One region of the Parasphingorhabdus sp. W113 genome, then DNA from elsewhere that is predicted to be linked to it. Evidence: predicted binding sites of a transcription regulator. Region 1 holds the regulator's gene; each other region holds the start of a gene.
The links. The regulator LexA, encoded in region 1, represses DNA repair genes until DNA is damaged. The targets are predictions, from matches to a motif close to GTTCCNCNCTTGTTCT.
Positions count from the first base shown of each region.

Region 2: ACZ1GS_RS04595 (ribonucleoside-diphosphate reductase subunit alpha) is a predicted target of LexA. The motif match lies at 1,517-1,532, and genes of this name have one in related genera.
Region 3: recA (recombinase RecA) is a predicted target of LexA. The motif match lies at 1,237-1,252, and genes of this name have one in related genera.
Region 4: ACZ1GS_RS04040 (putative DNA modification/repair radical SAM protein) is a predicted target of LexA. The motif match lies at 1,227-1,242, and genes of this name have one in related genera.

Region 1 is NZ_CM146328.1:1,635,248-1,637,452, forward strand. Features, by position in the region: gene ACZ1GS_RS07760 (ComEC/Rec2 family competence protein) at 1-912, shown strand, start outside; gene lexA (transcriptional repressor LexA) at 925-1,617, opposite strand; gene ACZ1GS_RS07770 (molybdopterin molybdotransferase MoeA) at 1,706-2,205, opposite strand, start outside.
Region 2 is NZ_CM146328.1:967,616-969,820, reverse strand. Features, by position in the region: gene ACZ1GS_RS04595 (ribonucleoside-diphosphate reductase subunit alpha) at 1-1,433, opposite strand, end outside; gene ACZ1GS_RS04590 (hypothetical protein) at 1,952-2,205, opposite strand, start outside.
Region 3 is NZ_CM146328.1:1,418,963-1,421,167, forward strand. Features, by position in the region: gene ACZ1GS_RS06735 (hybrid sensor histidine kinase/response regulator) at 1-1,175, shown strand, start outside; gene recA (recombinase RecA) at 1,327-2,205, shown strand, end outside.
Region 4 is NZ_CM146328.1:837,175-839,379, reverse strand. Features, by position in the region: gene ACZ1GS_RS04045 (aldehyde dehydrogenase family protein) at 1-1,022, opposite strand, end outside; gene ACZ1GS_RS04040 (putative DNA modification/repair radical SAM protein) at 1,272-2,205, shown strand, end outside.

The DNA.
Region 1 (2,205 bases):
CTGGTGTTGATGCCGATTGCCTTGTTTCATTTTCACAAGGCCGGTGTCTACGGCGCGTTGGCCAATGTCGTTGCGATCCCGCTGACCACGTTCGTGATCATGCCCTTGATTGCACTGGCGCTCGCCCTCGACAGTATCGGGTGGGGGGCGCCGCTATGGTTCGCCGCTGAAAACGCCTTGAATAGCTTGCTCTGGCTGGCCCATTTCGTGTCCAGTCGTCCCGGTTCGGTAACCCTGATATCAACTATGGCGCATGGCGCTTTCGGCTTGATGATTGCCGGTGGTCTCTGGCTGGCGCTGTGGCGCGGTGCGTGGCGGTTCTGGGGCGCTGTTCCAGTGGCATTCGGCATAGCCATGGTGGCCAGTGGTCATCCACCCGATCTCTATATTACGGGCGATGGCCGCCATCTGGCTATTCGGTCCAAAGCAGGAGAGCTAGCGATGTTGCGCAATCGCAGCGGTGATTTTATCCGGGACATGATACTGGAAAACGCCGCAATTTCAGAGGCCGCAACCGCCTTGGAAGACTGGCCCGGTGCGGACTGCAACGCCGACAGCTGCGCGGTGACAGTTGAGGATCGCTCTGGTCATGAGTGGATCATCCTTGCCACGCGGAGTTCCTACTATATTCCGGCTCTTTCCTTGTCCGCCGCCTGCCGCAGAGCCGATATCGTGATCAGCGAACGCCGTTTGCCAGCGAGCTGCCAGCCGCGCTGGTTCAAGGCGGACAAGGTTTTGCTCGCGCAAACCGGCGGCATGACAGTCGATTTGTCGAAAAGAAAGGTTCTGACCGTCCTGCAGCGCACCGGTCGCCATCATTGGATCCGGCTAAAGCCGCGTGACCCGCTTCCGGTCCGCGACCCGGTGGTCGATCCGGCGGGCATCCAGAGAGAAACTCTGAAAGCCCCCTAAGAGGCCAGCTTGCTAATTGTAACGACGCAACAACCCAGCCATCTTGCCCTGGATACGGACTTCGTCAGGCCCGAAGACCTGCGGTTCATAGGCCGGGTTTGCAGGATCAAGCCGCACCTGACCGCTATCCTTGAACAGATATTTCAGCGTCGCTTCCTCTTCGTGGACCAAGGCCACGACGATTTCGCCGTTGCGTGCCGTTTCCGTCCGCTGGATCAGCGCATAGTCGCCGTCCAATATGCCAGCATCGATCATGGAATCGCCGGATACTTCCAGCGCATAATGCTCGCCGGAACCCAAAAGCGCCGCCGGTACACTGAGCGCCGACTGGCCTTCAAGCGCCTCGATCGGCACACCGGCAGCAATTTTGCCGTGGAGGGGGATTTCGATAACATCATTGGCGGCGACGGGGATTTCCTGCATCGGTGCCGGTTTTGGTGCCTCTGCTGCCAAGCTGACGACGTTGGACGGGGCCGATTTCAGCGCACCGCCTTCGGGTAATTTCATCACTTCCAGTGCCCGTGCACGATTGGGAAGGCGCCGCAAGAAGCCACGTTCTTCCAATGCACTGATCAGCCGGTGCACACCCGATTTCGATTTCAAGCCCAGTGCGTCTTTCATCTCTTCAAAAGACGGGGATACACCCGATTCTTCCAATCGATTATGAATGAAACAGAGCAGTTCATGTTGTTTGGGTGTCAGCATGCTACGGTCCTATATAGAGAACGAATACAGAACAATTATGAAACAAACCGGGATAAGTCAAGTCTTATCTGTTCCCCATCCGTTTCGCCTAAATCGCAATGAAAGAAACTGCTTTCCCTTCGGCGACGGGGTCGGCATGGGCCGGACGGATGAGCAACGCATTGGCGGCTGCCAGAACCGACAATTTGGCGCTGTCCTGACTGGCATAGGGGGTAATCATGTCGCCGTCGACAAAGGCCCGGAGAAACTCGGCGCGTTGACCGGTTGGCGGTAGGTCCGCCGTCGTCCGGGCCGAACCTGTGTGCGGGAGATATTTTTTGGCGCCGGCCATGAAACGGAGCAAGGGCAAAAGAAACAGCGTGGCTGTGACAAAGGCGGATCCGGGATTGCCGGGCAATGCTATTACTATTGAATTTCCGAGTTTGCCGGCCATGAGCGGCTTGCCGGGCTTCATTGCAATCTTCCAGAAATCGGTTTGGCCCCCGAGCCGGTCAAAGGCCGGGGCAATGAGGTCGTGATCGCCGACCGAAGCGCCACCAATGGTTACGATGACGTCACAATCACGGGCGCTGTGGAGCGCGGTGCAAA
Region 2 (2,205 bases), 670 kb from region 1:
ATCATGCTGGCTTCGGAAGCTTTCGCCGAAACATGCTTGAAGATCTTCATATTCCACGATTTTGCGAGCGCGCTTTCAAAGCCGAGGCCACGCGCCTGCAAGAAGCTGTGAAAGCCCATCACGCCGAGACCGACCGACCGTTCGCGGCTCGCGGAATATTTCGCCCGCGCCATTTCGTCCGGCGCGCGGTCGATATAATCCTGCAGGACATTGTCGAGGAAGCGCATCACGTCCTCGATAAAGTCCTTGTCCACCGACCACTCATCCCATTTTTCGAGATTGAGTGAGGACAGGCAACACACTGCCGTTCTGTCCTCACCCAGATGATCGCGACCCGTCGGCAGTGTAATTTCGGAACACAGGTTGGACGTCGAGACTTTCAGACCCAGATCGCGGTGATGCTTCGGCATCATCCGGTTCACCGTGTCGTTGAAGATGATATAGGGCTCGCCCGTTGCCAGCCGGGTTTCGACCAATTTCTGGAACAGCGACCGCGCGTCAACCGTGCCGCGAACCGAGCCGTCCTTGGGCGACTTGAGATCCATTTCACGACCGTCACGGACCGCTTCCATAAATTCGTCGGTCAGCAACACGCCATGATGGAGGTTGAGCGCCTTGCGGTTAAAGTCACCGGACGGCTTTCTGATCTCGAGAAATTCTTCAATTTCCGGATGATCAATGTCGAGATAGCAAGCCGCAGATCCGCGCCGCAGGCTGCCCTGCGAGATGGCCAGGGTCAGGCTGTCCATGACCCGCACGAACGGGATGATGCCCGAGGTCTTGCCGTTCAGGCCAACCGGCTCGCCAATACCGCGGACACTGCCCCAATAGGTGCCAATGCCGCCGCCCTTCGAGGCCAGCCAGACATTCTCGTTCCAGGTGTTGACGATCCCGCCGAGGCTGTCGTCGACGCTGTTGAGATAACAGGAAATCGGCAAGCCGCGGCCGGTGCCGCCATTGGACAGCACGGGCGTTGCCGGCATGAACCAGAGCTTCGAAATATAATCATAGAGCCGCTGCGCGTGATCCTGATCATCGGCATAGGCATCGGCGACCCGTGCGAACAGATCCTGGAAACTTTCATCCGGCAGCAAATAGCGGTCCTTCAATGTCTCCTTGCCGAAGTCGGTCAGCAGGTCATCGCGGGACTCGTCCTGAACGATCGTGAACCGGCGCGCCTCGACGCTATGGCTGTCGCGCTCCGCTTTCAGTTCCTTTTCGTCATTTTTCTTTTCTGCGGCGGCCTCAGCGGCGGCTTTCTTATTTGTCTTCGGCGCAGCCTTGCTCGCTTCCGGTTCTTTTACCGGCGCTGCCTTTTCCGCTTTATTGTCGGCTTTGTCTTTTGGCGTATCTAGAACTTCTGCGCCCATATCACTCTCACTCATATCGCTACCATTATTGTCGGCGTCTGCCCGACTGTCTCTGAAGTCCATTAATGCCCCCTAATCACACTCTACCAACACTGCCTATCGGCTATGGCCAACAAGCGCTTTCGGGTCATTCTGCGGACTTTTTTGTTCTTGTCTTGTTCGACTCGGAACATGGTCCAAGGCCGAAGGTCTGACACTAACATTTTTACCGTCTCAATGGGCAGATATTTTTGCCCGAAAAACCCAAAAAATCTCTTGCGATTTGGCGCAAAGGGAGCCGTCCACCGAGTCGGTGTTACAGGCGAGTAATACTATACGTTGGTGTGCCCCCTTGGCCTAACCACAACCTATAGTGGCTGAACTGAAATTTTATGCAAGAGGGTAAATGACATTTTAACGACTCCATTCATCGTATAAATGAATCGCTTCGTCGACGGCCATTTTATGCTGCAGCGCAGCGACGCGTGGACCTGCTAAGGCTGTAGAATAGTGCAAGAGCTTAGGTCAAAATTTACAAAAAATCTATCCACAGTGGATGCACAGGCCAGAATGTCAATTTTGTGACACCATATCTGGTGTTTTCAGACTTTGGCGCGCTGCGGCCCCAATAACAGGGCGGTGACATTTCCACCCGACGAAATGCTGTGAAACAGAAGATAGGCCGACAGAAAAAACATGCCGCCGAAAAAAGCAAACAGGCCCAGAATCAATCCGGAAATCGAGAAATGATGCCGCCAGCTCACCCACAGGGCGGACAGGATCAGGAAGCACATAAAGTCGAAATTGAACTGACCCGGCCAGCCCATCGCCATCATGTCACCGAAAAAGACTGGCA
Region 3 (2,205 bases), 220 kb from region 1:
GCCAGGTTGCGCAGGCGACCAAGATGCAAGCTGTTGGTCAATTAGCGGGTGGTGTCGCCCATGATTTCAACAATATCCTGACCGCGATTATCGGCCATTGCGACCTGATGTTGCTGCGCCATGCGCCCGGCGATAGCGATTATGATGATATCCAGCAGGTCAAGAATAACAGCAACCGCGCCGCAGGGCTGACCCGGCAATTGCTCGCCTTCTCGCGGCAACAGACATTGCGGCCGCAAGTCCTGCAATTGCCCGATGTGGTCGCTGACGTCTCCAACCTGCTCAAGCGTCTGCTCGATGACAGTTTCCAGCTCGAAGTGAAGCATGGCCGCAATCTCGGGCTGGTGCGCGCCGATCCGGGACAGCTGGAGCAGGTGATCATCAACCTCGGCGTCAATGCACGCGATGCGATGCCCGGTGGCGGCAAGATTTCGATCACCACCAAAATGGTCACGGCGGCCGATGTGCGCGCGCTAAAAAGTGATATCCTGCCAGTGGGCGATTATACCGCGCTGATTGTATCCGATACCGGCAAGGGCATTCCTCCCGAGTTGATCGGCAAGATCTTCGAACCGTTTTTCACCACCAAGGAAGTTGGCAAGGGCACCGGCCTCGGTCTGTCGACGGTCTATGGTATCGTCAAACAGTCGGGTGGTTATATTTTCGCCGACTCCAAGCCGGGCGAGGGGGCAAGTTTTTCGATCTACTTCCCGGTGCATACCGTCTCCGAGCAGGAGATCAGCAAGGCGATGGAACCGCTCAAGGCGGTTGCCAAAAAGGAATTGTGGGGCAGTGGTCATATCCTGCTGGTCGAAGACGAGGACATGGTCCGCGCGGTTGCCGAACGCGCACTGACCCGGCAGGGCTATACCGTTGTCACCGCAAGCGATGGCGAGGAAGGACTGCAGCATCTCGCCGACCAGCAGAGCAAGGGCGAGGATATATTCGACATGATTGTGTCCGATGTTGTGATGCCGAACATGGATGGTCCGGCGATGGCAAAGCAGGTGCGCGAGGATTATCCCGACATGCCGATCCTGTTCATGTCGGGCTATGCCGAAGAACAATTGCGCAAATCAATCGATCTCGACAATGTCGCCTTTCTGCCCAAACCCTTTTCGGTCGCACAAATTGCCGAAGCCGTCGGAGAAGTTTTGGCCGAACATGCTAATTGACGTGAATCTATATAGTCAAATAACTGATATTAATGATTATTAATTGAATTAGAAAAATTTTGTTCCCCCCTTGTTCTATGAGAACAAATGCGGTACATCATATCCATCATTGATTGATAGATGATGAGCATTTAGCGAAGGGGACAGGCAAATGGCCAGTAATTTAAAAGTTGTAGAAACGGACAATCAATTGAATTCATCAGACAGACAAAAGGCGCTCGACGCAGCGCTGGCACAAATCGACCGCGCTTTCGGCAAGGGCTCAGCCATGAAGCTGGGTTCGCGCAAGGCGATGGAAGTGGAAGCGATTTCAACCGGCTCGCTCGGTCTTGATATCGCGCTGGGCATCGGGGGATTGCCAAAAGGTCGGGTGATTGAAATTTACGGCCCGGAAAGTTCAGGCAAGACCACCTTGGCGCTCCACGCGATTGCCGAGGCGCAGAAAGCTGGCGGTACCGCAGCATTTGTCGATGCAGAACATGCTCTGGATCCGGTCTATGCCAATGCACTGGGCGTGGATATTGACGAGCTGGTTATTTCGCAGCCCGATACCGGTGAGCAGGCGCTGGAAATCACCGATACTTTGGTCCGGTCCAATGCGATTGACATTTTGGTGGTCGATTCGGTTGCGGCGCTGGTGCCGCGGGCGGAGATCGAAGGCGAAATGGGCGATACCCATGTCGGTCTGCAGGCCCGTCTGATGAGTCAGGCGCTGCGCAAGCTGACCGGTTCGATCAGCCGGTCCAAATGTATGGTGATCTTCATCAACCAGGTGCGGATGAAAATTGGCGTAATGTACGGCAATCCGGAAACCACGTCAGGCGGTAATGCACTGAAATTCTATGCCTCTGTGCGCCTCGATATTCGCCGGACCGGCCAGATCAAGGAGCGCGACGAGATTGTCGGCAACTCGACCCGGGTGAAGGTGGTCAAGAACAAGGTCGCGCCGCCGTTCAAACAAGTCGAGTTTGACATCATGTACGGGCAGGGCATCTCCAAGGTCGGCGAGATTATTGATCTCGGCGTCAAG
Region 4 (2,205 bases), 800 kb from region 1:
CCGAGCTTGATCTGCGCTCCGATCGCTGCAATGCCTTCGACAACCTTGTCGAGGTTCGAGCGGTGACAATAGAGCCGGGATCCGGCAATACAGACCTGCCCGCCATTGAAGAAAATGGCATTGGCAGAACCGGCAATTGCCGCCTCGATATCGGCATCGGGCATGATGATCACGGGCGATTTTCCACCCAGTTCCAGCGTAACCCGTTTGAGATTGCCTTGCGCGGCATTCAAAATGGCGCGCCCGGTTTGCGTCGAGCCGGTAAAGGCAATCTTGTCGACACCGGGATGCTCGGCCAGCGCCGCTCCGGCTTCGTGGCCATATCCGGTCACCAGATTGATGACGCCGTCCGGCAAGCCGGCTTCCTGCATCAGTTCAACCAAACGCACAGCCGTCAGGGATGTATTCTCAGCCGGCTTCAGGATGATGGTGCAGCCGGCCGCCAAAGCGGGTGCCAGCTTCATGGCCGTCAAAACCAGAGGCGAGTTCCACGGCACGATCGCACCCACAACGCCCACCGGTTCCTTCTGCGTATAGGCAAAGACCTCTTTGCCTTCCGGCTGATAGTTGATCGAGGTTGGAATGGTGGCACCTTCGATCTTGGTTGCCAGTCCCGAGAAATACCGAAACTGATTCACCGCCCCGGGAATCTCTGCCCAGCGGCCGACATAGAGCGCCTTGCCCTGATCAAGCGTCTCCAGCTCAGCCAGTTCGTCAATATGGCTTTCCAGCAGATCTGCGATTTTCCAGAGAACCTGGCTGCGCTCCATCGGCGTCATGCGGGGCCACGGCCCCTCTTCAAAAGCCTGTCGCGCAGCGGTCACCGCCTTGTCGACATCGGCTTCTCCGCCGCGCTGCAACTGCCCGATAACCGCACCGGTTGCCGGGTCGAGCGTGTCGAAAACCGCTCCCGAAGATGCATCCATCCACTGCCCGCCGCAGAAAATTTGATGCGCCGTCCTGTCCAGAAATTTTTGTGCGGCTGTGCCTGGGGCGGGATGAGAGATATTCAAGTCGGTCATAGCTGTGATTCCCATTGTGCCCATCGAGAGTAGAGCATGTTCGGTCAGGAGAACAGCAAATGGTATAACTTCAAACGGCCATCACCAATCTTCTTGGTAGTTTATTCGTCTGTTGGTCAGGCCGGTCGCTTTTCGCGTCGCCCGGACCATATGCCAGCCGGATAGTCCGGTCCGATGTCTGCTCCAAAAAAACTGTTCCCGACACAAACAAGTGTAGAACATATATAGAACATTGTGTATGGACGGCCCATGCCAAAAATGAATCGCGCCGAAAAACTGGCAATCCTTGCTGATGCTGCAAAATATGATGCGTCCTGTGCCTCGAGCGGGTCAGTGAAGCGCAACAGCCTGCAATCGGGCAGGATTGGATCGACCACCGGCATGGGCATCTGCCATAGCTACGCACCGGACGGGCGTTGTATCTCGTTGCTCAAAATTCTGATGACCAACTATTGCATGTTCGATTGCCTCTATTGCATCAACCGGACATCGAGCAACGTCCAGCGCGCGGCCTTTACCATTCAGGAAGTGGTCGATCTGACGCTCGATTTCTATAAGCGCAACTATATCGAAGGGCTGTTTTTATCGTCGGGTATTTTGCGCAGCCCGGATCACACGATGGAACAGCTCGTCGAAGTTGCCCGCCGGTTGCGGGTTGAGCACCGGTTCGGCGGATATATTCATCTCAAGACCATCCCCGAGGCCGATCCGGAATTGCTGCGGCAGGCAGGATTGTACAGCGATCGATTGTCGATCAACATCGAACTGCCGAGCGACAAGGCGATCGCGAAACTGGCGCCGGAGAAAAATGGCGCAAAAATTCGCAATACCATGGCCAATTTGAACAGCCGGATCAGCGATGCAAAGGCCGAGCGCAAAGAGTCGCGCAAAGCGCCGTTATTCGCGCCCGGTGGCCACAGCACCCAGATGATCATCGGCGCTGATGATTCGGATGATGGCCGGATATTGAAAACCAGCCATGGCCTGTACGGCCAATATGGATTGAAGCGGGTCTATTATTCCGCCTTCAGCCCGATCCCCGATGGCGCATCCGGCTTGCCGCTGAAAGCGCCACCCCTGATGCGGGAACACCGCCTGTATCAGGCCGACTGGCTGCTGCGCTTTTACGGTTTCTCGGTGAATGAAATATTGCAAGGCGGGACCGACGGACATCTCGATCTTG